DNA from 3 places in the Mesorhizobium sp. M0159 genome. Region 1 is predicted to be linked to each of the others. Evidence: predicted binding sites of a transcription regulator. Region 1 holds the regulator's gene; each other region holds the start of a gene.
What was found. Region 1 encodes LexA, which represses DNA repair genes until DNA is damaged. Its sites were predicted from a motif close to TGTTCNNNNTGTGTTCNG; they were not measured.

Region 1 (9,857 bases):
GCGTCGTCGCCAGCCTCACGATTCCAGCTCTCGCATCAATCTCAAGTGACAGCCGCCTTGATGGCGAAGCGCGCTTCCTTCCACGCACCGGTGCGCAGGATGTCCTCAAGCACTTCGACGGCCTGCCAGACATCGGCATAGCCGACATAGAGCGGGGTGAAGCCGAAGCGCATGGTCGATGGCGCGCGAAAATCGCCGATCACGCCACGTTCGATCAGCGCGCGCATGACCTGGTAGCCATGCTCATGCATGAATGAAATCTGGCTGCCGCGTTTTTCCCCATCGCGCGTGCTTTCGAGCGTGAGCCCGTAAGTGCCGCACTTTGCCTCGACAAGCTCGATGAACAGATCCGCCAGTGCGATGCTCTTCTTGCGCACCGCCGTCATGTCGACATCGTTCCAGATGTCGAGCGCGCCCTTCAGCGTGCGCATCGACAGGACCGGCTGCGTGCCGCACAGAAACCGGCGGATGCCGGTGCCGGCCGCATAGCCTGGCTCGAAGGCGAAGGGCCGTGCATGGCCCCACCAGCCGGTGAGCGGCTGCTGGATGTCGGAAAGATGCCGCTCAGCCGCATAGATGAAGGCAGGCGCGCCCGGGCCGCCATTCAGATATTTGTAGGTGCAGCCAACGGCAAAATCGGCGTTTGCCTTGTCGAGTTCGACTGGCATCGCGCCGGCGGTGTGGCAGAGATCCCAGACGATCATCGCCCCGGCTTCCTGAGCCCTGCGCGTCAGCGCCGGCATGTCGCGCAGTTCGCCCGACTTATAGTTGACGTGGTTGACCAGCACCACGGCGGTGCGTTCGTCGATCAGCTCTTCGATGGTCGGCGCGTCGACCCCCGAGAGGCGCAGCAGCGTATCTTTTCGCGTCGAAACCACACCCTCGGCCATGTAGAGGTCCGTCGGAAAACTATCGCCCTCGGCGACGATGACCTGCCGCTCCGGTCGCATGGCCATGGCGGCGTGCAGCAGCTTGTAGATGTTGACCGATGTCGTGTCGCAGACCACCGTCTGGCCGGCCGCGGCACCGATCAGGCGCCCGAGCTGGTCGCCAAGTTCAAGCGGCATGTTGAACCAGCCGGCCGTGTTCCATGCGCGGATGAGATCATGCGACCATTCTTCGGTCGCGGCCTTGTGCAGTTCATCGAAAGCGGCACGTGAAGCAGCTCCTAGCGAATTGCCGTCGAGATAGATCACTCCTTGCGGCAACACAAAGCGGTCGCGCATCGCGCGCAACGGATCCGCGGCATCCATCGCCTTTATGGCCACGAGATCGGGAATTCCTGTCATGATTTGTCTGCTCCCCCAAGATCCAACGCAACGCCGGACACGCATCGACTGTTCTTCCATTACCTGGTTGCGCGCAGCAAGGCTCCACCGGCGAGAAGCAGCCTGACCAGGCGGTGGAAACCGGGACTTAACCCGAGGTTGGCGTTTTGAATTCGTTTCGTTCACGGTGCATTGACCAAACCGCACAGTCGATACGGGTTCAATTCCGTGCCTTTTGCCGACCGACGGCCGATGCCAGTGCCGCCTTCTAGGAGGCCAGAAGGGCGCAAACGAAAGCAGAATCAAGGCGATGAGGCTCGCGGCGGTGAAAATGCGGTACGCCGGTAGGGGACGTCGTTTGTTTCCCGAGCCTTAACGCATTCATTAAACTTTAAACAGTTGCGGAACACAACTGGAACAGATAGTGTTTGTTCTGGGTTTGTTTTTCTGATTCTGTTGGGGGTCGCTATGCTGACACGCAAACAACACGAACTGCTTATGTTCATCCACGAAAGGTTGAAGGAAAGCGGTATCCCGCCTTCATTCGACGAGATGAAGGAAGCGCTCGATCTGGCTTCCAAATCCGGAATCCACCGGCTGATTACGGCGCTGGAGGAGCGCGGCTTCATTCGCCGTTTGCCCAACCGGGCCCGTGCGCTGGAGGTGCTACGCCTGCCTGACTCGATCGCCCCCGGCCTCAATGCGGCACGCAAGTTCTCGCCGAGTGTCATCCAGGGCAGCCTTGGGCAAGGCGCCCCTCGGCAGGGCAAGCCGACATCGTCGCGTGTCCCTGCAGCCGGCAATGACGACGATGTCGTCGCCGCCGTTTCGATCCCGGTAATGGGCCGCATCGCGGCCGGTGTGCCGATCGATGCCATCCAGCACCAGACGCATTCGATTTCGGTGCCGCCGGATATGATCATGGGCGGCGAGCATTATGCGCTCGAGGTCAAAGGCGATTCGATGATCGAGGCTGGCATTTTCGACGGCGACACGGTGATCATCCGCAATGCCGATACGGCGAGCCCCGGTGAGATCGTGGTGGCACTGGTCGACGAGGAGGAAGCGACGCTGAAGCGGTTCCGCCGCAAGGGCGCCTCGATCGCCCTGGAAGCCGCCAATCCGGCCTACGAGACGCGCATCTTCGGACCAGACAGGGTCAAGGTGCAGGGCAAGCTCGTCGGACTGATCCGCCGCTACTGAGCTCCGCCCTTGGCGCCGGCTTTGGGGTTGTCGGCCCTGCGGTATGGCGGCAGGCCCCGTGCCGCGCGTGAAAATTTCCGCTGCACGTGCCAGGGCCGGTATGATTTTTCGACGGCGAAGCGGATCTCGGCGCGTGTTGCCGCTTGTGGATCGAAATAGACGGCGGCACTTCCCGCGCGCGCCAGTTGCCGTTTGGTGACGACGAGGACCAGCCGGTCGTAGTAGCAGGGGTTATGGGCGGTGGCGTCGTCGATGACGATCAAGCTGGCAAAGGCGCAGGCTGGCCGCGCAGTATCGCGGTCCTTGGCTTGCGCGATGATCGCGCCGGATGGATGCATGGCAAGGCAGAGGCCGTCCGTGCAAATGAACGGCATGCCCGGCGGTAGGTCGGCCGGATCGGCAATGTCGAATTGCGGGTCGTTCTTTCCAGGCGTTTCCGGCGCGACGATGGCCTCTGATGTGAGCGCGCGTTTCCAGTTGTCGATGGTGAACTCATTCGGGCGTGCCCGGTTGACCGCGAGTTCACCGCTGCCGATCGGCAGCGCGACCAGCCGCGCGTCCTCCGAGACCAATACGTCGGGTATGCGTGTCTGCGTTGTCGTCAGCAAGCCGGCGAGCGCAAAAGGAAGTGCCGCCAGCCGCAACCAGGTCGTCGCCATGCTGGCAATGACGAGGGCGATCGTCACCAGAAGGACGGATCTCAGCGAAATCAGCCCGACCGCATCGATCGGCGAGCGCTCCGAGATCCACCCGGACAGGGCGATCATCGCCGTCAGCCCCTTGCCCATGACATAGAGGAAAGGGCCATCCGCACCGAACGGCATCGCCAGCGCGCTGAGAACGGCGAAGGGCATGACGACCAGTGAGACGATGGGCATGATGGCCAGATTGGCGAACAGGCTGAGCGGCGCCACGCGCTGGAAATGCCATATGGCGAAAAGCGCCGTGGCGCTCCCTGCAATGATCGAGGTCATCGCCAGACCGCACATGCCCAACAGGACCTTTCGAGTGGCAAAGCGTAGCGGCGACCGCCGCGGTGGCGGCGTGGTGGCCCTGCCGGCGCGGTAATCGGACCAGCCTGCATAGGCGCCGACAAGGGCCGCCGTCGCGGCGAAGGACATCTGGAAACTCGGACCGACCACCTCGTGCGGCGACACCAGGATGACCGCGATGGCCGAGATCGCCAGGTTGCGCATGGTGAGCGCGGCCCGGTCGAACAGCACGGCGATAAGCATCACCGCCAGCATGATGAAGCTGCGTTCGGCCGCAACGACAATGCCGGAAAAGACGAGGTAGGCCGCAATCGAAAAAAGCGCGGCGGCCGCGGCATATTTCTTGACCGGCCGTCGCGATGAGAAATCGGGAAACAGCGCAAAGGCACCCCGCAGCAGCGCCATGATGGTGCCGGCGACCAACGCCATATGCAGCCCCGAGATGGAGATGATGTGGTAGATGCCGGTGCGCCGCATCGCTTCGTTGATCTCCTCGGGAATGCCGGCGCGCACGCCGACGATCAGCGCAGCAGCAATCTCGCCCTCGGCACCGCCGATGCGGCTGCGGATATGGTCGGCGATCGATTCGCGCGCGTCTTCGATCGCGGAAGAAAGCTGCGCGGCAAGCGGCATGCTGCCCGACGACACGACTTTCGGATTGCCGAGAAAAAAGCCGCTGCCGCCGATACCGGCGAAATAGCTGTCGAAGGAGAAATCATAGCTGTCGGGCCGCACCGGGCCGGTCGGCGGCAGCAGCCGCACATAGCCGGTGATCTCGGAACCGGCGGTCAGCTCAGCCGGTATCTTCATCGCCGAAACGCGGACCCGTTCCGGCATGTAGCGCAGTGTCGGCCTGGCCGTTGAGATCACATCGATTGTCAGCCTGATGCGGCCGCTCGCCATGGGCTCGTACGATACGACGCGACCCGTCAGCCGCGTCGAGATTTCGGAGCCGAGCATATGCGTTCCGACACGCCATGTCTCGAACTTGGCGGCAAGTACGCCAAGCGCGCAGAGCAGCGCCACCATGAAGCACAGGCGCGTCCTGGGCCATGACCGCGAGACGACGGCACAAAGGGCCGCGAGGAGCGCGATTGCGATCGGCTGTGGAAAGGCCGGCTCCACCGACAGCCCGAAATATACGACCACCCCGCATGCGAGGAACACCGGCACCAGCAGGAAGGCGATGCCGCGGTCGAGTTCCAGGCCGGCTGCCGAGGTTACGCTGTTGCGGATACGGGACGGTGACGGGAGGCGGAAACGCCTAGGCAGGCGTACGATGGGCTCGCCCGCGGGCACGAGAACCGTTGCTGGGTCGCTGGCCGGCAGCGACGGAGCATCGAAGCGCGGAGCGGGTAGCAATGCCGGTGCCGGCAGGACAGGCGGGGGTGCGGCAAACAGCAAGCGTTCGCTGACGCCGCTGCCAACGTCCTCGCCCTCGCCCGCACCACGGCCTCGCACAGCCATCGGGTCTGCCCCTTGCGCCCTCGACCTCCTATGCTACATGAACGCGCAACGCGCGAAAGTCCGCAAACCCACTTCCTTCGCCCGCCTGAGAGTTCCATGCCCGATAAGGTCGTCACCCGTTTTGCCCCCTCGCCCACCGGCTATCTGCACATTGGCGGCGCGCGCACGGCGCTGTTCAACTGGCTGTATGCCAAGCACACAGGCGGCACGATGCTGCTGCGCATCGAGGACACCGACCGCGAGCGCTCCACCGATGCGGCAAGCGCGGCCATTCTCGACGGGCTTTCCTGGCTTGGCCTGACATGGGACGGCGAGCCGGTGTCGCAGTTCGAGCGTGCGCCGCGCCATCGCGAGGTGGCCGAGGAACTCGTTCGTATGGGCAAGGCCTATTATTGTTATGCGACGCCTGCCGAGCTAGAGGCAATGCGCGAGAGCGCACGGGCCAAGGGGCTGCCTCCCCGCTATGATGGACGCTGGCGCGACCGCGACCCGTCGGAGGCGCCGCCCGGCGCCAAGGGGGCGATCCGCATCAAGGCGCCGACAGACGGCGAGACGGTGGTGCATGACCGCGTCCAGGGCGACGTGCGCTTTCCCAACAAGGATCTCGACGATTTCATTATTCTGCGCTCGGACGGCAATCCCACCTACATGCATGCCGTCGTCGTCGACGATCACGACATGGGCATCACCCACATCATCCGCGGCGACGATCATTTGACCAACGCCGCACGCCAGACCGTAATCTATCAGGCCATGGGCTGGGAGGTGCCGTCGATGTCGCATATCCCGCTGATCCACGGTGCCGACGGCGCCAAGCTGTCGAAGCGGCACGGTGCGCTTGGCGTCGAAGCCTATCGCGCCATGGGCTACCTGCCGGAGGCGCTGCTCAACTATCTGGCGAGGCTTGGCTGGAGCCACGGCGACGATGAGATCATGTCGATCGCCGACATGATTGCATGGTTCGACATTGGCGACGTCAACAAGGGCGCCGCCCGTTTCGACTTCGCCAAGCTCGAGGCGCTTAACGGCGTGCATATGCGCCGGATGAACGACGCGGCGCTGCTCGACATCTTCATCGCCACTCTGCCCTATCTTGAAGGCGGCCCGGCAATCGCGGCGCGCCTCGACGACAGACGCAGGGCGCAACTGCTTGCCGCTTTGCCGGGCCTGAAGGAGCGCGCCAAGACGCTGGTCGAACTTGTTGAAGGGGCTGCATTCCTTTTCGTCGAGCGGCCGCTGCCGGTCGACGAGAAGGCGGCGGCGCTGCTCAGCGGTGAGGCGCGCGCGATCCTGCGGGGCGCTCATGCGGCACTAGCCACGGTTTCGGAGTGGTCTGCCGCCTCAGCCGAAGCCGCGATCCGCGACTATGCGCAGGCCGCCAGCCATAAACTCGGCGCCGTGGCCCAACCTTTGCGCGCCGCGCTCACCGGCAAAAGTACCTCGCCAGGTGTCTTCGATGTGCTGGCCGTGCTTGGCCGCGAGGAAAGCCTGGCGCGGATCGCTGATCAAATCGATTAGCAAACTGGCCCAAGAAGATTGGCATTGAAAGGTGTGTTTCGCAGTGCAACATTGGGTCTTGGCCTAATCTGCCGCGCAGATTTAATTGCGGGCGCAAATGTGCGTATTCCGATGTTTTTGACGTGTTGGGTTCAGATATTTTGCCTTTGCCGGCCTGAGGAAACAAAAAGGAGTTTGCTATGACCGAACCTGCGACAAAAATGGAATTTGGCGGCAAAACCCAGGCATCGACGGCCAAACTGGAACTCGGCGGCAAAATCCATGAATTCAAGATACGAAGTGGTTCGGTAGGACCTGACGTCATCGACATCGGTTCGCTCTACAACACCGCCGGCGTCTTTACCTACGATCCCGGTTTTACGTCGACGGCGAGCTGCGAATCGGAAATCACCTTCATCGATGGCGATGCCGGCATTCTTTTGCACCGCGGCTACCCGATCGACCAATTGGCCGAGCACGGCGACTTCCTCGAAGTCTGCTATCTCTTGCTCTATGGTGAACTCCCGACCAAGGCGCAGAAGGACGATTTCGACTACCGGGTGACGCGCCACACCATGGTGCATGAGCAGATGTCGCGCTTTTTCACCGGCTTCCGCCGTGATGCGCATCCGATGGCGGTGATGTGCGGCGTGGTCGGCGCGCTGTCGGCCTTCTATCACGATTCCACCGATATCTCGGACCCCTATCAACGCATGGTCGCGTCAATGCGGCTGATCGCCAAGATGCCGACGATCGCGGCGATGGCCTATAAATACCACATCGGCCAGCCATTCATTTACCCGAAGAACGAGCTGAATTTCGCAGCCAATTTCCTGCATATGTGCTTCGCCGTGCCTTGCGAGGAATACAAGATCAATCCGGTGCTGGCCCGCGCGATGGAGCGCATCTTCATCCTGCACGCCGATCACGAACAGAACGCCTCGACTTCGACCGTCCGCCTGGCCGGCTCGTCGGGCGCCAATCCTTTTGCCTGTATCGCTGCCGGCATCGCCTGCCTGTGGGGTCCCGCACATGGCGGCGCCAACGAGGCAGCCCTGAACATGCTGGGCGAGATCGGTCATGTCGATCACATCCCGGAATTCATTGCGCGCGCCAAGGATAAGAACGATCCGTTCCGATTGATGGGATTTGGCCACCGCGTTTACAAGAATTACGATCCGCGCGCCAAGATCATGCAGAAGACCGCGCACGAGGTCCTGGGCGAGCTCGGCATCAAGGACGATCCACTGCTCGACATCGCCATGGAGCTGGAAAGGATCGCACTGACCGATTCCTATTTCATCGAGAAGAAGCTCTATCCGAACGTCGATTTCTATTCCGGCATCACGCTGAAGGCGCTGGGCTTTCCCACCACCATGTTCACCGTGCTGTTCGCGGTCGCCCGCACCGTCGGCTGGATCGCGCAGTGGAAGGAGATGATCGAGGACCCGCACCAGAAGATCGGTCGCCCGCGCCAGCTCTATACCGGCGCGCCGGAACGGGACTACGTGCCAATCGCGAAGCGGTGAAGGTGGTGAATGGTGAATGGTGAATGGTGAATGGTGAATGGTGAATGGTGAATGGGAGTAGCGAAGCGTCGCTCCCTGTCCATAGAAACCACTATTCACAATTCACTATTCACAATTCACTCACTTCCTCACCATCCCCATCACCACACCCGCGGCTATCTCGCCTGACGGCTCGTCGGTTGCCATACGCCTGGCGATTTCGGCAAAACCGTCCTTCTGCCAGGTGCGGTAGGCGGTATCGGAGAACAGCGCTTCCAACTGCCGCGCCAGATAATGCGGCCGCACATATTGATTGTAGTGTTCCGGCACAACCGGCCGGTCGGCAATGAGATTGGGCAAGGCTGCGCTCCATACTTTGATCAGCGGCTGCGCCATGCGCATGACCGGATCGAGCCGGTAGCAGGAGATCATCGGCACACTCGCCAGTGCCAGTTCCAGCGATACTGTCCCCGATGCGATCAGCGCCGCATCGGCCTTGCCGAAGGCCTGCCATTTGCGTTCGGCATCGAGTATGATCTCCGGCTTCTCGTCCCAGCTCGCGACCGAGGTCCTGACCAGGTCGGCGACGTGCGGCACCGTCGGCAACAGCAGGCGCAAGCGGTGCCCGCGCGCCCGCAGGATCGACACCGTCTCGCCGAACGGCCCGACCATGCGTCGCACCTCACCACGACGCGAACCAGGCAGTACAAGCAACGTTTTGACGTGATCTGCGGACAGGTCACGCGGCTGCGCCTGCGCCCTGGCGGCACTGATTATGCCCGGATCGTGTGCAAGGCGATGCCCGACATAGGTGCCGGGCGGCCCGCCCAGGCGAGCGAGTTCCTTCACCTCGAACGGCAGGATGCAAAGAATGTGATCGACATATGGCTTCATCGCCGCCGCCCTGCCCGGCCGCCACGCCCACACGCTCGGGCAGACATAGTGGACGATCGGGATAGTCGGATCGGCGGCACGCACCTTCTTGGCGACGCGCAGCGAGAAATCCGGACTGTCGATGGTGATAAGGCAATCGGGCTTTTCACCGGCAATCGCGTTTGACGTCTGGCCGATCCGCCGCATCAGGCGCGGCAGGTCGCGCAGGATGGCGCTAAGCCCCATCAGTGCGATCTCGCTGCCGTCGAACAATGGCGCCAGGCCGAGCGCCTGCAAATGGCGGCCGCCGATGCCGACAAGCCGAACTTCGCGCCCGGTCATGCGCTTGAGCGCCTGCACAAGGTCGGCGCCAAGTAGGTCGCCGGACTCCTCGCCGGCGACGACGGCTATCTTCAACGGCCGCTCATTCGCCATGCGCCGGCTCCGCAGGCAGGCCAATCACGAACAGGCCGAGCGCATTGGCACGTCCGATGGTGGCGGGACCTTCGAGCACCAGCGAGCGACCGGCTTCGACGGCAATGCCGGCCAGTCCGGCGGCATGCGCCGCCTCGACGGTCAGCGGGCCGATGGAGGGCAGATCGGCACGCAGTTCCTGACCGGGCTTGGCGCATTTGACCAGAACACCGCGGCTCCCGCCGGCCAGCCTGCCGTGCCCGCGCAACTCCCTTGTCCGCTCGAGCAGCCCGTCGGTGCCTTCGACGCCTTCCAACGCAATGGCGCGGCCGCCGACCGCAACAGCCGCTTGGCCGATATCCAGCGCGCCGATGGCTTTTGCCGCCGCGTGCGCCGCCTCGATGTCGCGCCAGTCGGATCTGCGTGGCGCCGCCTTGGTCAGCAGGCCTTCGGCGGCGACCAGCTCCGGCACGATCTCGTCAGCGCCGACGACCTTGATGCCGCTGCGCTCGATCCTGCGCACGAACAGTTTCAGAACCGTATCGTCCCCCCGGGTTACACCGACGAAGAGGCTGGGTAGCCACGCGAGCAGGCCCAAATTGAGGCGCATGGCGCTCAGCCTGGGGCGGCGCGTG
Region 2 (9,857 bases), on a different contig from region 1:
TTTGCTTTCCGCAGGTGGCGGTGCTTACATTTGCTTCCGTGTTCCTGCATGATTTCGCCGGCATGGGAACAGCCGTGATCAGCGCCAGCCTGGCTGCCGTGCAGGTCGGCGCCATGGTCATGCGCGTCTGGAGCGGCCGCTACACCGACCGTCACGGCAACCGCCGGTCGTTCCTGCGTCTGTGCAGCATGCTGAGCGTGGCCGCCTTCACCGTGCTTGCGGCGCTCGTCTTGTTTTCGGCCCAATTCTTGTCAGGCCAAGCGCCGATGCTGTCGCCGGCGATGGTCGCGATGCTGGTCGTGGCCGGCATCTGCGTCTCCTCCTGGCATGGCGTCGCCTACACCGAGCTTGCGACGCTGGCCGGCGCGAGCCAGGCCGGAACGGCGCTCGGCCTTGCCAACAGCCTGGTCTTCATTGCCTTCTTCCTGGTGCCGATCGCCATTCCCGGACTTCTCGTGCTCTGCTCGTGGGCAGGCGTCTGGCTGGGTGCGGCTATTTGCGCGCTGATCGCCTGGCCGATCTTTCTTCCGTCAAGCGATGGCCGCAAAAGCGCCTGACTTCGACACGAGATGGGAAAACAACGTTCTAAGCTGTTAACGCCCCATCAAGGTTAATGCATCATTGTAGCTCTCCAGTGGGGTCCGTTGCGTTTCTGGAGAGTTCCGTGCATCGACGTGTTTTGACGCGGCTTGTCGCCGCCGCCGGTGAGAAAAAGCGTTCCTTCCTGTCTCCGTTTATTATTGGCCTTGGCATCTGGATCGGCTTTCCGACGGTCGCTGCCTATCAGGACATGACCAGCCTGGTCTCCGGCCTGGAGGCGCCGAGCGTCCGCTGGAACGCCTATGTCGAGAAATCCGTCGCCGGCTCCGTTCACGCCGCCGAAATGCCCTTCCTCGATTCCAGCAGCACCGGCTCGCTCTCCGGCTCCGGCGTCCAACTGCCCGGCATCGGCTCCGTCTCGTTTCGCGGCAAGGGCGGCATCGCCGGCACGACGCCGGACGAGAACCGCATCACGCGTGCCGACAAGAAGGGCCGCATCATCCAGGTCTCGCCCGTCTCGCCGCCGAAGAACTTCAACGCCGGCTCGATCTTCGAGCGCACCTCTTCGCTGCTCCGCCCAAGCATGGACAGCGGCCTGAGGATGGCTTTCGCCAAGCCCGAGATCAAAGGCAAGGAAATCCAGATCGCCGCCGCCTTCCACACGCGCATCGACAAGAAGCCGGATTCCGGCGTGCCGGCGATGCTTGCCGCGCTGGTCAACAATGATCATCCTGACGTGCTGGCGACCGCTTACGCCTCGTCGGTCCCCGATTACGCCAAGGCGTCGCCTTTCGAGGCCTTGCTGCAGGACGAGGACGCGAACGATGGCCGCTTCATTCCGCCGCTGAGCAAGGGCGATCATTCTTGGATGCAGACGCCGCTGCCGGCGAGCGTCTTTTCCAAACCGGAGCAGGCCTGTCTCGCCAACGGCATCTATTTCGAGGCGCGCGGCGAAGCCGTGCGTGGCCAGGCCGCCGTCGCCCAGGTCATCCTCAACCGCGTCCGCAACCCGGCCTATCCGAACTCGATCTGCGGCGTCGTCTACCAGAACGACAACTGGTTCAACCGCTGCCAGTTTTCCTTCGCCTGCGACGGCAGGAAGAAGCGCATCGACAACCCCGCTGCCTACCAGACCGCACAGGATGTCGCCATGGCCGTCACAGCCGGCAAGATCTTCATTCCGGAAGTCGGCTCGTCGACCCATTATTACGCCAACTACGTCCATCCGGGCTGGGCGCGGACGATGCAGAAAATGACCAGGATCGGCCTGCACATCTTCTACCGCACCTATGGCGGCGGCTGGAGCTGAGCGCTCGGGCAGCCCTTGCATCTTTCCCGCGAGAGCGGCCGATCGAAGACGCATCGCCGTAGGGATTCGGCCGCAGCCCGCCAGAGGCCGCGTCGGGCACGATGTCGCACCCGAGCAAGTAGCTGATTTATAACAAAAAAATACTTGAGCTTGAACGTCCGCCCGTGGCTTGACGGGCGCGGACCCTCTAACTATGTTGCCGGCGACTTTAAGAAGCGGACGGACGGCGACGGTCTGACCGGGCAGGAGGGGGTTGCGTGGCCGACAAGAATGGGCCAGACGGAACCGGCAAAACCGGCCGCGGCAAGCAGCATGAAGCCGACATCCGCGACGACGATCTTGAGCGCCGCCGGCGCGACCTTGAAGCATCGCTTGCGACAAGGCGGCCTGATCGGCTCGAGGGGAAAGACGACGCGAAAGCGGGCAGTGTGGCCGGGTACGGCCAGGCGCTCAAGCTGTCCAGCGAGTTCATCGCCGGGATAGTGGTCGGCGCGGCTCTCGGCTGGTTTATCGATCGCGTGGCGGGGACATCGCCATGGGGTCTGATAGTCGGGCTGCTGCTGGGTTTTGGCGCCGGCGTGCTCAATGTCCTGCGTTCAGCCGGGCTTGTGTCGGAATTCGGAACGGGCGACAAGCCGCGCGATCCGAAAGAATGAATTGAGGCGCCGCATGCCGGCGCATTGAACAGGATACTGAAGCCGTCTGCGGCTTTGATGGGGATTTAAAGTGGCTGCTGACAAGGTCGATCCGATCCACCAATTCCAGATCCATCCGATCATTCCGATTCACATCGGCGGCTACGACCTGTCTTTCACCAATTCGGCACTGTTCATGCTTGCGACGGTCGCTGTCGCATCGGCGTTTCTCTACCTCAGCACGTCGAGCCGCAGCCTGGTTCCGGGCCGCCTTCAGTCGGTCTCGGAAATGGCCTATGAATTTGTCGGCAATATGCTGAGGGACGCGGCGGGCACGCAAGGCATGAAGTTCTTCCCCTTTGTGTTCTCGCTGTTCATGTTCGTGCTTGTCGCCAACCTGCTTGGCCTGTTCCCGTATTTCTTCACCATCACCAGCCACATCATCGTCACTTTCGGCCTCGCTGCGCTGGTGATCGGAACGGTCGTTGTCTACGGCTTCACCAAGCACGGCCTTGGCTTCCTGAAGCTGTTCGTCCCGCACGGCGTGCCGGTTTACCTGCTGCCGTTGGTGGTGCTGATTGAGGTGATTTCCTTCGTCTCGCGTCCGGTCAGCCTCTCGGTTCGTCTGTTCGCCAACATGCTCGCCGGTCACATCACGCTGAAAGTGTTCTCGGGGTTTGTCGTCAGCCTGAGCGCGCTCGGCGCGGTCGGCGTGGCGGGTTCGGTTTTGCCGCTGGCGATGGCCGTGGCGCTGACGGCGCTGGAGCTGCTGGTCGCGTTCCTGCAGGCCTACGTCTTTGCCGTGCTGACCTGCATGTATCTCAACGACGCCCTGCATCCCGGGCACTGACAAGGTTTCCGGCATTGCCGCCGGATCGAATTTGCAACGGAATTTTAGATCCAAAGGAGTTGAATAAATGGACGCAGAAGCAGCAAAGTACATCGGCGCCGGCATCGCATGCCTCGGCATGGGCGGCGCGGGCATTGGCCTCGGCAACATTTTCGGCAGCTATCTGGCGGGCGCGCTGCGCAACCCGTCGGCCGCCGACGGCCAGTTCGGCCGTCTGATCTTCGGCTTCGCCGTGACCGAAGCGCTGGGTATTTTCTCGCTTCTCATCGCGCTTCTCGCCCTGTTCGGCTGAATGCTTGTTCGGCTGAACATTGGGAAGAATTGAACAGGCCGGCCGCGATCCTGCGGCGGGCCTGAATTTCGGGGATAGTCCATGTTCGTGACATCTGCCTTTGCGCAAGAGCCCGCGCCCGCCGTCGAAGGTGGCAGCGCTGGCACCGGTGTGCCTGCCGAGGCGCACGGCACGTTCCCGCCATTCAATCCGGCGACGTACCCCTCGCAGCTTCTATGGCTGGCAATCACCTTCGGGCTGTTTTATCTCTTCTTGAAACGGGTGGTGATGCCGCGCGTTGGTGGCATCATCGACGTGCGCAACGACCGCATTACCCAGGATCTCGACCATGCTGCCCGGCTGAAAAGCGAGGCCGATGCCGCCGTTGCCGCCTATGAGCAGGAATTGGCGGAAGCCAAGGGCAAGGCCAATGCGATCGGCCAGCAGGCCAACGATGCGGCCAAGGCGGAAGCCGAAGCTGCCCGCAAGACGATCGAAGCCGCCCTCGACCAGAAGCTTGGCGAGGCCGAGGCGCGTATTTCTTCCATCAAGGCCAATGCCATGAAGGAAGTCGGCACGATCGCCGAGGATACCGCTTCAGCCATCGTCGAGGCGCTTGTCGGCGGCAAGGCCAGCAAGGCCGAAATCGCGGCCGCGGTCAAATCCGTGGCCGGGTGAGGAGCGCATCATGGACGCCACATCTCTCGCGACGCTTTGGGCAACGGTTGCTCTCGTAATCTTCCTCGGCATCGCCATCTACATCAAGGTGCCGGGCATGATCGCCAAGGCGCTCGATGCGCGTGCCGACAAGATCAGCTCCGAGCTCGAGGAAGCGCGGCGGTTGCGCGAAGAGGCCCAGCAACTGCTCGGCCAATACCAGCGCAAGCGCAAGGAAGCCGAGCAGGAGGCCGCGGCCATCGTCGCCGCCGCCAAGCGTGAAGCCGACATGCTTGCCGCCGAGGCGCACAAGAAGACCGAGGACTATGTCGCCCGGCGCACCGCCTTGGCCGAGCAGAAGATCGGCCAGGCCGAGCGCGAAGCGATCGGCGAAGTGCGCACCAGCGCCGTCGATATCGCGGTCGAAGCCGCGCGCGCGCTGCTGGCCGGCAAGATCGACGCCAAGGCCGGCGCCGACCTGTTCAACGCCTCGCTGCAGGATTTGAAGTCGAAGCTGAACTGAGCGGAGCGTAATCTCCCCCCTCGAGGGGGAGATGGCCGGCAGGCCAGAGGGGGTCGCCGCGCGTGAAGCGCCAGCCTTCTCTTTCGTCCCGCATGGCGTCGCGCCAGGACGTACCGACCCCCTCTGTCGCCTTTGGCGACATCTCCCCCTCGAGGGGGAGATCACACCATGCCGAATCGCTCAATCCAAACCCGAAAAACCCTCTTCCTCCAGCACCTCGGTGCCGCCGAACCGGAACGGCGCGAAGGAGGCGCGGTGCAGCCGCGCCACTGGTCCATGCAGATCGATCGCCGTGCGATGGCGCACAGTGGCGTAGCCCATATGGAGTTCGAAGCCGTAACGCGCATGATGGCTGCCGCAGCCGCACATCATGCGGTCGCGCATCACCTTGGCGACGATCGAGGCTGCGGCGATCGACTGCGAGCGCTGGTCGCCCTTGATCAGTGCTTTGCCCTCGCAGGGCAGGCCGGGCGGCACGTCGCGGCCGTCGGCCAGTGCCAGCTTCGGCCGGATTGACAGGCCGGCCACGGCACGGCGCATCGCCTCCAGGCTGGCCTTGAGGATGTTGGAGGCATCGATGCCTTCGGCGCTGACCGACGCCATCGATACGGCGAGTGCGGAGCCAAGGATTTTCAGGAACAGCGCCTCACGCTGCAAATGCGTCAGCCGCTTGGAATCGTCGAGGCCGTCGGGGATGTTGGCGGGATCGAGCACCACCGCTGCCGCTACCACCGGCCCGGCGAGCGGGCCGCGGCCGGCCTCGTCCATCCCCGCCACCGGCCACAGGCCTTCGGCCACCGCCTTCGTCTCGAACGAGAAGTCGGGTTTCTCGACGATTTCGAAGAGAAGCGGAGAATCGGAACGCGGGCGAGCCATGGTGCGGCGAGGTTCGCATCGGCTCCGATTCTCCGCAAGTCCCTCCGGGTCGGGCGGGGCACCGGACCAGGAGGGGCTACCGTCTGCAAGCCCGGGGACAGGACAGGCCGGACGGGATGTTTCGCCTGCTGCGGCCGCTTCAAGCGGCTGGCGCGAGACGCTTTGTCACAGCAGCATCAGCTGCTCGGTTGCCTTGGCAGCGGGGACGAACTGGTCGGTCCTGAGCGAGCGCCGCTCGGCGTTGAGGCCGAGCCGTTTGGCGGCGATCTCGAAACGCCGGCCGATCTGCCAGGCATACGGGCCGGAGCCTTTCATGCGCTTGCCCCATTCCGAATCGTAGTCCTTGCCGTCGCGCATCGAACGGATCAGCGACATGACGTGGCGATAGCGGTCGGGATAGTGGCGCAGCAGCCAGTCCTTGAAGATAGGCGCGACCTCCAGCGGTAGGCGCAGCAGCACATAACCGGCCTCGCGTGCGCCAGCTGCCTGCGCCGAATCGAGGATGCGCTCCATTTCCGGGTCGGTCAGTCCGGGGATGATCGGCGCGACCATCACCGAGGCCGGAATGCCGGCGTCCGAAAGCTGCCTGATCGCCTCCAGCCGCTTGGTCGGCGTCGACGCGCGTGGCTCCATGGTGCGCGCCAGCATGCGGTCGAGCGTCGTCACCGACAATGCCACCTTGGCCAGCCCGCGTTCGGCCATGCGTGACAGAATGTCGATGTCACGCGTCACCAGTGCCGATTTGGTGACGATGCCGACCGGATGGCCGCGCGCCTCCAGCACTTCGAGGATCTCGCGCATGATCCGGTATTGCTTCTCTATCGGCTGGTAAGGATCGGTGTTGGTGCCTATGGCGATGGTGCGCGGCTGGTAATTATCCCTGGACAATTCCTTGTCGAGCAGCCGCGCCGCATCCGGCTTGGCAAACAGCTTCGATTCGAAATCCAGCCCCGGCGACAGGCCCATGAAGCTGTGCGTCGGCCGCGCGAAACAATAGACGCAGCCATGTTCGCAGCCGCGATAGGGGTTGATCGAGCGGTCGAAGGAGATGTCGGGCGATTCGTTGCGCGTGATGATGGTGCGCGGCTTCTCGACCTGTACCTCGGTCTTGAACGGCGGCAGCTCCTCCAGCGAATTCCAGCCATCGTCGAACACATGCCTGCTGACCGGCTCGAAACGGCCGGACGGATTGATGCCCGCCGACCTGCCGCGATTGCGGTCCGGACGGACGCGCATGCCGCTCTGCTCGATCATAGCATTCGCCATTTCGGCCCTGCCAGCGCCGAAGGCTGCAATGTCGGCACGCACGATCTGTTCCATCTTGGCCCTTTCCCAGGGACTGTCCGCCCGCTGTCGAATCGCTCTGCTCATGAATGTATTCCTATCGTATTGATGAGAACAAAGCAAGAACTTTCTCGCGGCGCGCCGCAAAAACTGGCGCTGCCCACCGCTTTCCGCTATTCGGCTAAACATGCTCAGCGTCCTGATCGAAACCCTGAATGACGAGGAGGGCCTTGCCCGCACGCTCGCCTCGCTGATCGGCGGCGCGGTCGAAGGCGTGGTGCGCGACGTTCTCGTCTGCGACACCGGCTCGACCGATCAGACGCACCGCGTCGCCGAACATGCCGGCTGCCACTATGTCAGCGGCGGCATCGCCGCCGGCATCAGGCAGGCCAAGGGCGACTGGCTGCTCTTGCTGGAACCGGGCGCGCGGCTGGGAGAGGGCTGGATCGACGAGGTCGTCGCCCATACCGCCAGGCAAACCATGGCGGCGCGGTTCTCGCGGGCACGCGGCAGCCGCGCGCCGTTCCTGTCGCGCGTCTTTGCCGGAAATCGCGCTCTCGCCGAAGGCTTGGTGATCAGCAAGCGTCAGGCCGCGGCGCTGTCGAAGAACGCCCGCAGCGCCGAAGCGATCGCCCGCGGCCTGGCGACCAGGAGGCTCCACGCCGAGATCTGGGTCGCGCCGCGGAATTGACGGCTTACCGTCCCGGTCCGGGGAACCCGCCCCAAGCAAATTTTCTGGCGGGTCGTCGTTTATTGTGCATTGCACAAAATCGGGCCGGGGGTTACCATTCCCGGCGATATGGGCGAATAGGGTTTGGGGTGTGCCGGAGCGGCGACGACTAACGTCGATGCTGTTCCCTCGATATTGTGAGGACCCCGATGACCCTTTCAAGCCCTGACAAGTCCGGCGCTGCAAGCCTCGAGGCGATCGCACGCAACGGCGGTACGCTGCGCCGCATCGCCGCCCGCATCCCGACCTATCTTTCCGACCTTCGCGAGAATCCGGCATGGCTGCCGATGTTCATGCTGGCGCGCACCATGCCGGCGCGGCGCCTGCACTGGCGCGGCGCGAAGCCGGTTCCGCCGGCGCGCAATGTCGGTGAAACGATGTTCGCCGGCGTCGATCGCGATGCCGTCGTCGGCGCGCTGCGGACGGAGGGGCTCTATTCGGGCCTGATGCTGCCGGCCGCCATCCATGAGGAGATCGCCCGCTTCGCCGAGCGCACGCCATGCTTCGGCAATTTCGACCGCCGGCTGGAATTCCTGCCCGAAAAACACGCCGATGCCGAAAAGCATTTCGGCCGCCCGCTGCTCAGCGGTCACTATTTCGAACGGGTCCTCGACTGCAACGCTGCGGTCGCCGTGCAGCGCGATCCGCTGCTTCTCGATATCGCAGCGCACTATCTCGGCAGCCAGGCCAAGCTGATCACGACCCGCGTCTGGTGGAGCTTTCCGACCGGTGGCGTCTCGGACGCCGACAAGAACATGGCCTCGCTCGGCAAATACCATTTCGACCTCGACGACTGGCGCATGCTGAAGTTCTTTTTCTACCTGGTGCCGGTCGACGCCGACACTGGGCCGCATGTCTATGTCCGCGGCTCCCATAACCGCCGCATCCTGAAGCATCAGCTGACGCTGCTGGTCGGCCATTCGGCGGAAGAGGTGCTGGGCGTCTACGGCGAGCAGAGCCCGGTCACGCTGACCGGGCCGGCCGGCCTCGGCTTTGTCGAGGATCCGTTCGGCTTCCATATGGGCACCGTGCCGACGCGCACGCCGCGGCTGATGATGGAGGTTGGCTTCGGCGTGTCGCCGCCGTCGCGCCGGCGTTTTCACGGCGAGCCGGTCATTCGCTAAACCGAGGTCGCTTGGCTGATACCTCGGTTCGTCTCAGCCGCGCCGCAAATGCTCGTCCAGCCGCGGCATGATCTCGACGAAGTTGCAGGGCATGTGCCGATAATCGAGCTGCGGCTTCAAGATGCCGTCCCAGGCGTCCTTGCAGGCGCCGGGCGAGCCCGGCAGCACGAAAACGAAGGTGGCGTTGACGACGCCGCCGGTTGCCCGGCTCTGGATCGTCGAAGTGCCGATCTTGTCGTAGGAGATGCGGTGGAACACTTCGGAAAAGCCGTCCATGCGCTTTTCGAAGATCGGCTCCAGCGCTTCCGGCGTCACGTCGCGGCCGGTGAAGCCGGTGCCGCCGGTGGTGATGACGACATCAATCGCTTCGTCCCTTGACCAACCCAGGACCTTGTCGCGGATCTTGTCGCGGTCGTCGGTGACGATGTCGCGGGCGGCCAGGACATGGCCAGCCTCGGCAATGCGGTCGGCCAGCGTCTGCCCGGATTTGTCGTCGGCGAGGCTGCGCGTATCGGAAACGGTCAGTACCGCGATGCGCACGGGAACGAAGGGGCGGCTCTCGTCAATCCTGGCCATGGGCATCAACCTCCGATGTCACGCTTCGCGTCGCCGCGACAAACCAGTCGGGATGGCGGCTGCGAATATCGACGGCCGCGCGCTTGGCCACATTGCCGGTCTCGAACAGCCCGAAGCAGGTGGCGCCTGAACCGGACATCCTGGCAAAACCGGCTCCGGCCTTGTTGAGCACGGAAAGCGCCTTGCCGATCGCGGGCTGGATTGCGCGCGCCGCAGGCTCGAGATCATTGCGGGTGATCTCCAGCCAGTTGCGGATGCTGTGGAAGTCGAGGTTGCGCGGCAGCGGCGGCAGCCCCGCATTGTCGCGGCGGCCAAGCGCCTCGAACACGTCGGCCGTCGAGACGGCAGTGCCGGGATTGACGAGCACCAGACCCAGCGCCGGGAAACCCGGCACGAGCGTCAGCTCGTCGCCGATGCCGCGGGCTATCAGCGGCTTGGCTGCGAGGCACATCGGCACGTCGGCGCCGAGTGACAGGCCGATC
Region 3 (9,857 bases), on a different contig from region 1:
GCACACCGGCTGGCGAGCGATCGCCCAGCGCCAGCTTCTTGCGCGCCTCGATCAGCTCCTTTTCGAGCTTCTTGCGTTCGTCCAGCAGCGCCTCGACGCGGGCCGGCACATCGGCCGGCGAAATCTTCAACGCGGCGGCGGCCGCCTTCAACCGCTTGTCTTGTTCGTCGAGATGCTTTCTGGCCGCCTCGCCGGTCAACGCCTCGATGCGGCGCACGCCGGCAGCGACCGCGCTGTCGGACACGATGCGCACCAGGCCGATATCGCCGGTCGCCCTGACATGCGTGCCGCCGCATAGCTCGACCGAATAAGGCCGGTTGGCCTTGGCGCCATGCAAGCCCGTGCCCATCGAAACGACGCGCACTTCATCGCCATATTTCTCGCCAAACAGCGCCATGGCGCCTTCGGCAATGGCGTCGTCGACAGACATCAGCCGCGTGGTTACAGGGCCGTTCTGAACGACGATCTCGTTTGCCATGCGCTCGACCTCTTCGAGCTCGTCCGGCGAGATCGGCTTGTTGTGCGAAATGTCGAAGCGCAGACGCTCGGGCGCGACCAGCGAGCCCTTCTGCGCCACATGGGTACCCAGCACCTCGCGCAGCGCCTCATGGATCAGATGCGTGGCGGAATGGTTCGCGCGCAGCCTGGAGCGACGCGCGTGGTCCACCTTCAGCTCGACGGTCGCGCCCGTCTTGACCGTGCCGTTAGCCACCTTGCCGAGATGGACGAAAAGCCCATCGGCCTTCTTCTGGGTATCGGATATTTCGATCGAGAACCCGTCGCCCGAAATGACGCCGGTGTCGCCCATCTGGCCACCGGACTCGCCATAGAACGGCGTCTGGTTGACAACCACGGCAACGGCGTCACCTTTGCCGGCGCTGTCGACGGTCTTGCCGCCCCTGACCAGCGCTTGGATGAGGCCTTCCGCCTGCTCGGTCTCATAGCCGAGGAACTCGGTGGCGCCGGCGTTCTCGCGCACCGGAAACCATACCGTCTCGGTCGCCACGTCGCCGGAGCCGGCCCAGCTTTTGCGCGCCTCCGCTTTCTGCCGCTCCATCGCCTCGGTGAAGCCGGCAAGGTTGACCGAGATGTTGCGCTGGCGCAGCGCGTCCTGCGTCAGATCGAGCGGAAAGCCATAGGTGTCGTAGAGCTTGAACGCTGTCTCGCCATCCAGCATGTCGCCGGAGGCCAGCTTTTCCGTCGCCTCCGAAAGCAAGCCCAAGCCGCGCACCAGCGTCTTGCGGAAACGGGTTTCCTCAAGCTTCAGCGTTTCGGTGATCATCTGTTCGCCGCGCACCAGTTCCGGGTAGGCTTGGCCCATCTCGCGGACCAGTGCCGGCACCAGGCGCCACATCAGCGGATCGCGGGCGCCGAGCAACTGCGCGTGGCGCATGGCGCGGCGCATGATGCGACGAAGCACGTAGCCGCGTCCTTCGTTGGACGGCAGCACGCCGTCGGCGACCAGGAAGCAGGACGAACGCAGGTGATCGGCGATGACGCGCAACGATGCGACGGCGTCCGCATCCGGACCTTTGCCAAGCGCCGACGACGCAGCGTCGATCAGGTGGCGGAACAGGTCGGTTTCGAAGACGCTTTCAACCCCTTGCAGGATGGATGCCATGCGCTCGAGGCCCATGCCTGTGTCGATCGACGGACGCGGCAGGTCGACGCGCTCGTCCTTCGTCACCTGTTCGTACTGCATGAACACCAGGTTCCAGAATTCAAGGAAACGGTCGCCATCCTCCTCGGGGCTGCCGGGAGGGCCGCCCCAGATATGCTCGCCACGGTCGATGAATATCTCCGAACACGGCCCGCAAGGTCCAGTGTCGCCCATTGCCCAGAAATTGTCCGAAGTCGCGATGCGGATGATGCGATCGTCCGAAAGGCCGGCGATCTTCTTCCAGTACGAGGCCGCCTCGTCGTCGGTGTGGTAGACGGTGACCAGCAGCTTGTCCTTCTTCAGCCCGAACTCCCTGGTGATCAGGTTCCAGGCAAGCTCTATGGCCCGCTCCTTGAAATAGTCGCCGAAGGAGAAATTGCCGAGCATCTCGAAGAAGGTCAGGTGGCGCGCGGTGTAGCCGACATTGTCGAGGTCGTTGTGCTTGCCGCCGGCGCGAACACTCTTCTGGGCAGTCGTGGCGCGCGAATACGGCCGCTTCTCCAGACCGGTGAAAACGTTCTTGAACTGCACCATGCCGGCATTGGTGAACATCAGCGTCGGGTCGTTGCGCGGCACCAGCGGGCTTGACGCGACGACCTCGTGACCTTCCTTGCGAAAATAGTCGAGAAATGCCGACCGGATCTCGTTGACGCCACTCATGAATACTGCCTTTTCGAGAGAACCGCCGGCTGCCGGCGGAAAATAGACATGGCCTTTTAGCGGTCGCACCGCAGCCTGTCCAGAAACACCAAATGGGCTCAAATCCCGGCTTTCACCAGCGCCTTGAAATGCGTCTGCCTCGCCGTCAAACGCGAACCGCCGGCCCTGGGCCGGCGGTTCGAAACGCATCGATTACGCAAACTCAAAATCAAAACATCAAATCGAAACCTGGCTGAGGCTCAGCGAGGCGTCGCTTGCCCTACATCACCCCAGCGTCGTCCTCGAAACCGTCGTCGCTGCTTTCGGAGCCGCCGTTCTCAAGGAATTTCTCAGCGATCAGCCCGGCATTCTGCCGTAGCGCCAGCTCGATCTCGCGCGCCGTGTCGGGATTGTCGCGCAGGAACAGTTTTGCGTTTTCGCGGCCCTGGCCAAGACGCTGCGAATTGTAGGAGAACCAGGCGCCCGACTTTTCGACCACGCCCGCCTTAACGCCGAGATCGACCAGCTCGCCGGTCTTGGAGACGCCCTCGCCATACATGATGTCGAACTCGACCACCTTGAAGGGCGGCGCCAGCTTGTTCTTGACGACTTTGACGCGGGTCTGGTTGCCGACGACCTCGTCGCGATCCTTGACCGAGCCGATGCGGCGGATGTCGAGGCGGACCGAGGCATAGAATTTCAACGCATTGCCGCCGGTCGTCGTCTCGGGCGAACCGAACATGACGCCGATCTTCATGCGGATCTGGTTGATGAAGATGACCATGGTGTTGGAGCGCGAGATCGAGGCGGTGAGCTTGCGCAGTGCCTGGCTCATCAGGCGGGCCTGCAGGCCGGGCAGCGAATCGCCCATCTCGCCTTCGATTTCCGCCCGCGGCGTCAACGCCGCCACCGAATCGACCACCAGCACGTCGATGGCGCCGGAGCGCACCAGCGTGTCGCAGATCTCCAGCGCCTGCTCGCCGGTATCGGGCTGCGAGATCAAAAGGTTTTCGAGATCGACGCCGAGCTTGCGGGCATAGACCGGGTCGAGCGCGTGCTCGGCATCGACAAAGGCGCAGATGCCGCCCTTCTTCTGGGCTTCGGCCACCGTGTGCAGCGCCAGCGTCGTCTTGCCCGAGCTTTCCGGCCCGTAGATCTCGACGATGCGGCCGCGCGGCAGGCCGCCGACGCCAAGCGCGATGTCCAGCCCAAGCGAGCCGGTCGGCACCGTTTCGATCTCGACGACCTGCTCGTTCGCGCCGAGCCGCATGATCGAGCCCTTGCCGAAGGCACGCTCGATTTGCGATAGCGCCGCATCCAGAGCCTTTGATTTGTCCACCGCTTTGTCCTCTACAAGCCGCAAAGAATTCTGAGCCATGATACATCACCCCGTGGTCGTCAATGGAGGCCGGACAATCCCGCAATCCTTAAAAGAATGTACCTCATTTGTTCTCATTTGTCAATGAGCACCAAGGGTTTGAAAAATAACGCATATCCCTATTTGTTCTATTTTTGTTTCGCAATTATTGCTTCCGATGTGTCTCGCCTCGCATGCGGCGCCGTTGCCGTCACCAACCGAATCGAACCCGCGATTGCAGGGTTCCGCCCGGCGACCTAGTCTCCCCGGGCAACAGCTAAAGGGCATTTTGACGGCATGATCAAATCCCCGACGATCCTGGCCGTGGGCGGCGCCTATATCGAGCGGCGCGGCCGGGTTGCCGGCGCCTTCGTGCCGGCCGCTTCCAACCCCGGCACGATGCGCGAGCATGTCGGCGGTGCCGTCTTCAACGCCTTGCGCTGTGCGGTGCGACGCGGCGCCTCGGCCTCGCTGCTTTCGGTGCGCGGCGGCGATGCCCTTGGCGACACGGTTTTACGCGCCGTCACCGAGGCCGGCATTGCCGACCTGTCGGCGGTGTTCCTCGACCGAGCAACGCCAAGCCATACGATGCTGATCGATAGCGACGGCGGGCTGATCGCCGGCCTTGCCGACATGGTGCTCTACGAGCTGGCGCTTCCCAAGCAGATCCGCCGCGCCAAGGTGCGGGAAGCGATCGGTTCGGCCGACGCGGTGCTGTGCGACGCCAACCTGCCGTCGACCGCGCTGGGGCGGCTGGCGGCACTCGCCGCCGACAAGCCGGTGTTTGCGCTTGCGGTCTCGCCCAATAAGGCGGCGCGGCTGATGCCGGTGCTCGACCGTCTGGCGCTGGCCTTCATGAACCGGCAGGAGGCCGGCGTGCTCGCCGGCGTCGGCATCGATGCTGACGATCAAGGCATCGTCGACGGCCTAAGACGCGCCGGGCTGAAAAGCGGCGTGATCACCGCCGGCGACGAACCAGTGCTCGGTTTTGACGAATTGAGCGCGTTCTCGATCTCGCCACCGCCGCTACAAAAGCGGACCGATACTGCCGGCGCCGGCGACGCATTGGCAGGCGCCACGATCGTTGCCCTGCTGCGCGGCCTGACGCTACGCGCGGCACTGCGCGAAGGCATTGCCGCAGCTATGCTCGCCGTCGAGCGCGCCGCCTTCACCAGCGCCAGCTTTGCCGAGGCGCTGGCGCTCGTGCCCGAGGCGCGGGACCTGGCGTGAAGTGCGGCCCGGAATTGCCAAAGCATGACGCAGCCTATTTTCCGGCGCGCCGTCCTGCCTCGTAGGCGCGGCGCGCCCAGATCACCATCTCGTCGGGATCGTCGAATGCGCTGTCGGGAACGCTCCAATAGGGCATCGACACGAGCTTGCCGTGGCGCGAGCCGGTATAGGTCCATTGCCGGCAGCCGGCCGCTTCGAAATCCGGTGCGCTTTCGGCGTCGGCCTTCAGCATCAATTCGCCACGGATGACGATGGCGACGATGACGCCGTCGAAATAGATGCCCTTGCCGCCGAACAGCTTGCGGATGCTGACCGGGCCGAGGCCTTCGAAAAGCTCTTCTATGCGCTCGTTGTCCATGCGGCGATCATGTCACCCGGATTTCCCCTTGTCATCGACGCAACCGGCACCATCCTGACAAGTTCAGAATCAATTTCGTCGGAGTTTTTCATGCCGCTTCTGCTCAAAGGGTCCTGCCGGTGCAATGCCGTGCGTTTCGAGGTGGAAAGCCACACGCCGGTGCCGTTCATGCTGTGCTACTGCTCGATCTGCCGCAAGCAGCAGGGCGGCGGCGGTTTCGCCATCAATCTCGGCGCCGATTACAAGACGCTGAAAATCCAGGGCAAGCGCCATCTCGGCGTCTACCGCGCCGAGATCGAGGACGACGAGCACCCGCAACGCGAGATCTCGACGGGCGAGCGGAACTTCTGCACGAAATGCGGGACGGCACTCTGGCTCTACGATCCGACCTGGCCGGAGCTGGTGCATCCGTTTGCCTCGGCGATCGACACAGACCTGCCAAAGCCGCCGGAGAAGGTGCATCTGATGCTGAAATACAAGGCGAACTGGGTCGAGCCCGACATCGGCAAGGGCGACAAGGTTTTCGATGTCTACCCGGAGGAGTCGATCGCAGACTGGCACAAGCGAACGGGGATGTGGGTGGATTAGCTGCTCCCGGCCTTAGGTCGGTGCGTGAGAGCCACCCAGCGCTCTATCTGCGCCACATCCACCCCACTGCGTTGGGCCGCAACCAAGGGATGATCTGCATCATGCAGAAACACCTTCGGACGCTGATCACCGGGCTGAAATACAACATTGGCATGCAGATGCAACGAGCCTGGATACTCAGGAATGTTGTGCATCAGGTATCCAAAACAGAGTTCTTCTTCATACTGGCCACTGTCATATCCATCTCGGTATAGATCCAAGCTTTTTTCCGAGACCGACATCCATACGCCGAAACAGAACTCGCTGGATAGCTGAGGCACTGGCAGAGGCAGCAAGCAACGAACAAACCGATCGGTTACCCCCGACGCACGGCGCACCTCGCAGAAATCTTCATTCTTACGAAAGGTCGCTCGAGCGGCATCGTCAAGCGTGTCCGTGTCCACGGGCGCACCGAACGCCATATCTGTTGGAAGCCCGGTATATTCCTGACCGCAACAGGCACACCGCCAGCGATATGCCTCGGCACTCATCACCAGTGACGCTAAGCCGCGCTTGCTTCGCGTGCTTCGGCCAGTGCCTTCAGATCGGCCGGCTTCAATTCGACCGATTCGCCGCAGCCGCAGGCCGAGCTCTGGTTCGGGTTGCGGAAGGTGAAGCCGGTGCGCAAAGTCGTCTGCTCGAAATCCATCTCGGTGCCGAACAGGAAAAGTGCCGCCTCCGGCGCGACATAGACATGGGCGCCATCGCGCTCGATATGGTCGTCCTTGGTGTTCGGCTCGGTCACCAGATCGACCGTATATTCCATGCCGGCGCAGCCGCCCTTCTTGATGCCAAGGCGAATGCCATGCGCATTCTCACGGGTCGCAACGATCTCGCGCACCCGGTCGGCGGCCTTTTCGGTCATGGTGATGACGGCAAAGCGTCCCATATCGTTCTCCACTTTCACGCGGGTTCAAGGCCTGCGGATCATTCTCGCCTAAGATGGTGAAGTTTTCTGCTCACTGCAACCAATTTGGATGTAATTTCAGTTGGCGACAATCGAACTATGGCGAAACTGAATGCCGCTTGACACCAATCGAACAGTTGAATTTCGGTCATCTCCTGCTCGGCTCAGCCTGGTTGCCGCTTTATCAGTGGCAATGGCAACTTTAGGCATTGCAATTGGATGGCGCCTAGTGCCGAATATCGCTCCAGGTAGCTTCAGGCAATTTCTCGGTTGGATAACGGCCATATCGTTCACCGGCACTTTTGTGATCGCTGTGGGGCGTCTTTTCGATTTGAAACGGCCGACGCTAGTTTTGTCGCCTAAGGGCTTTTGGGACGTCCGCCTGTCAGCAGAGTTCATTCCATGGAGTGTCGTCAAGCACATTTCTGAGCGGAGTTACCGGCGACAAAAGTTCCTTTTGGTAGAAGTCCTAGAGAGCGTCTGGCAGAGCCCGTCTTTGACCAAAATGGCGCGCTGGAGTCGGGGTCCCAATAGAGCGATGGATCTAGACGCAATGTGTATTGGCACGGGAGACCTCGACGTCAAGTTTGACGAGCTGTTCTCAGCGATCACGGCTTATGCCCAAACATACGGCGCCAAGGTCGACTAAGTTCAATACCACCCAACCGCCACCTGTGCCTCTTCCGACATTCGGTCGGGCGACCAGGGCGGGTCGAAGGTCATGTTAACCTCGACGCCGGAAACGCCTTCGACGGCGCCGACGGCGTTTTCGACCCAGCCCGGCATTTCGCCGGCCACCGGGCAGCCCGGCGCGGTCAGCGTCATGTCGATCTTGACCGAGCGGTCGTCCTCGATATCGATCTTGTAGACCAGGCCGAGCTCATAGATGTCGGCCGGGATTTCCGGGTCATAGACCGTCTTCAGCGCCGAGACGATGTCGTCGGTCAGCCGCGCCAATTCGTCGGCGGGAATAGCCGATCCGGAAACCGCCGCATTGGTGGCCGTTTCGGAAGTGGTCTCGGCGGTATGGCTGGCATCATCCATGATCGTCACCCGAAGAACTTTCGCGCCTTTTCCAGCGCACCGGCCAAAGCATCGACTTCGGCCCTGGTATTGTACATGCCGAACGACGCCCTGCATGTGGATGTTACGCCGAAGCGTTTCAACAGCGGCTGGGCGCAATGCGTGCCGGCGCGGACCGCCACGCCCTGCCGGTCGATGACCATCGACACGTCATGGGCGTGGATGCCCTGCAGCTCGAACGAGATGATGGCGCCCTTGCCGGGCGCATCGCCGAAGATGCGCAGTGAATTGATGGCGCGCAGTTTTTGATGCGCATAATCCTTCAGATCGGCCTCGTGCGCGGCGATGCCCTCGCGGCCGATCTTTTCCATGTATTCGAGCGCAGCACCCAGCCCGATCGCCTGGACGATCGGCGGCGTGCCGGCCTCGAAACGGTGCGGCGGATCGTTGTAGGTGACGATATCTTGCGTCACCTCCTCGATCATTTCGCCACCGCCCATGAACGGGCGCATGCGCTCCAGAATATCCTTCTTGCCGTAGAGCACGCCGATGCCCGACGGGCCATAGACCTTGTGGCCGGTGAAGACGAAGAAATCGCAGTCGAGATCCTGCACGTCGATCGGCATGTGCACGGCGCTCTGGCTGCCGTCGACCAGCACCGGAATGCCGCGCGCATGAGCGATGCGCACGATCTCCTTGATCGGCGTCACCGTGCCCAGTGCATTCGACATGTGGGTGATGGCGACGAGCCTGGTGCGGTCGGTCAGCCGTTTCTCGAATTCCTCGATATGGAACACGCCGAGATCGTCGACCGGTACCCAGACCAGCTTGGCGCCCTGCCGCTCGCGGATGAAATGCCACGGCACGATGTTGGAATGATGCTCCATAATCGAGAGCACGATCTCGTCGCCTTCGCCGATGTTCGGCATGCCGAAACCATAGGCGACCGTGTTGATCGCCGCCGTGGTGTTCGAGGTGAAGACGATGTTGTCGGTGCTCGGCGCATTGAGGAAACGGCGCACCGTCTCGCGCGCCTTCTCATAGGCGTCGGTCGCGGCATTCGACAGGAAATGCAGGCCGCGATGGACGTTGGCGTATTCCTGGGAATAGGCGTGCTGGATAGCGTCGAGCACGGCCTGTGGCTTCTGCGCCGAGGCGCCATTGTCGAGATAGACCAGCGGTTTGCCGTAGACTTGCCGCGACAGGATCGGGAAGTCGCGGCGGATCGCCTCGACGTCGTAGGGGATGTTTTCGACTTTCTGGTCCATCACAACTCTCTCGAGGCACCGCCTCATTCCGTCCAGCACCCCTCATCCGACCGAGCTTCGCTCGGCCACCTTCTCCCCCAAGGGGAGAAGGAAGAGCGCCTCTCCTTCTCCCCTTGTGGGAGAAGGTGGCGCCGAAGGCGACGGATGAGGGGTGTTGGCACCAACCCCTCAGTCACCTCTACCCGTGCGTCAAAAACCAATCGTCGAGCCGACGTTCGAGCGCCTCGACGATTGCCTCGTCGTCCAGTTCCTCGATTACCTCGGCGACGAAGGCCTTGACCAGCAAGCCGCGCGCGGTCTTCTCGTCGACGCCGCGCGCCATCAGGTAGAACAAATGATTGTGGTCGATCTCGGTGACGGTCGCCCCATGGCCGCAGACGACGTCGTCGGCGAAGATTTCGAGCTCCGGCTTGGTCGAGAACTCGCCGTCGTCCGACAGAAGCAGCGTGTTGCAGGCCATCTTGGCGTTGGTCTTCTGCGCATATTGATGGACGTTGATGCGGCCCTGGAAGACGCCGCGCGCCTTGCCGGTCACCACATTGCGGATGACTTCAGTCGAGGCCGTATGCGGCACGGCGTGGTCGAGCACCATGGTGACGTCGGTATGGGTGTCGCCGGCGAGCAGATTGATGCCGCGCAGGGTGAATTCGGCGCCCTCGCCGGTCGTCTTCACAACGACCTCCTGGCGCACCAGCTTGCCGCCGGCATTCATGACGAACAGCGTCAGCTTCGAACTCTTGCCGAGATGCGCCTTGAACTGGGCAAGGTGCGTCGCCGTATCCGGCTGC

Region 2: the regulator LexA is predicted to act here: its motif matches at 7,056-7,073, upstream of NKJ32_RS29775 (PA0069 family radical SAM protein).
Region 3: the regulator LexA is predicted to act here: its motif matches at 3,802-3,819, upstream of recA (recombinase RecA).

Annotation. Positions count from the first base shown of each region.
Region 1 is NZ_JAMYTF010000029.1:9,807-19,663, reverse strand. It holds gene kynU (kynureninase) at 42-1,289, opposite strand; gene lexA (transcriptional repressor LexA) at 1,737-2,471, shown strand; gene NKJ32_RS23895 (ComEC/Rec2 family competence protein) at 2,465-4,930, opposite strand; gene gltX (glutamate--tRNA ligase) at 5,027-6,448, shown strand; gene gltA (citrate synthase) at 6,628-7,956, shown strand; gene lpxB (lipid-A-disaccharide synthase) at 8,077-9,243, opposite strand; gene NKJ32_RS23875 (LpxI family protein) at 9,233-9,857, opposite strand, start outside.
Region 2 is NZ_JAMYTF010000051.1:16,608-26,464, forward strand. It holds gene NKJ32_RS29735 (MFS transporter) at 1-557, shown strand, start outside; gene NKJ32_RS29740 (cell wall hydrolase) at 665-1,849, shown strand; gene NKJ32_RS29745 (AtpZ/AtpI family protein) at 2,107-2,505, shown strand; gene NKJ32_RS29750 (F0F1 ATP synthase subunit A) at 2,576-3,334, shown strand; gene NKJ32_RS29755 (F0F1 ATP synthase subunit C) at 3,402-3,626, shown strand; gene NKJ32_RS29760 (F0F1 ATP synthase subunit B) at 3,708-4,283, shown strand; gene NKJ32_RS29765 (F0F1 ATP synthase subunit B) at 4,294-4,785, shown strand; gene rnhB (ribonuclease HII) at 4,966-5,661, opposite strand; gene NKJ32_RS29775 (PA0069 family radical SAM protein) at 5,827-6,981, opposite strand; gene NKJ32_RS29780 (glycosyltransferase) at 7,133-7,636, shown strand; gene NKJ32_RS29785 (phytanoyl-CoA dioxygenase family protein) at 7,825-8,799, shown strand; gene moaB (molybdenum cofactor biosynthesis protein B) at 8,833-9,375, opposite strand; gene NKJ32_RS29795 (4-(cytidine 5'-diphospho)-2-C-methyl-D-erythritol kinase) at 9,362-9,857, opposite strand, start outside.
Region 3 is NZ_JAMYTF010000071.1:9,452-19,308, reverse strand. It holds gene alaS (alanine--tRNA ligase) at 1-2,320, opposite strand, end outside; gene recA (recombinase RecA) at 2,580-3,677, opposite strand; gene NKJ32_RS32565 (PfkB family carbohydrate kinase) at 3,954-4,886, shown strand; gene NKJ32_RS32560 (TfoX/Sxy family protein) at 4,921-5,244, opposite strand; gene NKJ32_RS32555 (GFA family protein) at 5,335-5,832, shown strand; gene NKJ32_RS32550 (DUF2199 domain-containing protein) at 5,829-6,362, opposite strand; gene sufA (Fe-S cluster assembly scaffold SufA) at 6,374-6,760, opposite strand; gene NKJ32_RS32540 (STM3941 family protein) at 6,891-7,427, shown strand; gene NKJ32_RS32535 (SUF system Fe-S cluster assembly protein) at 7,430-7,822, opposite strand; gene NKJ32_RS32530 (cysteine desulfurase) at 7,828-9,069, opposite strand; gene sufD (Fe-S cluster assembly protein SufD) at 9,248-9,857, opposite strand, start outside.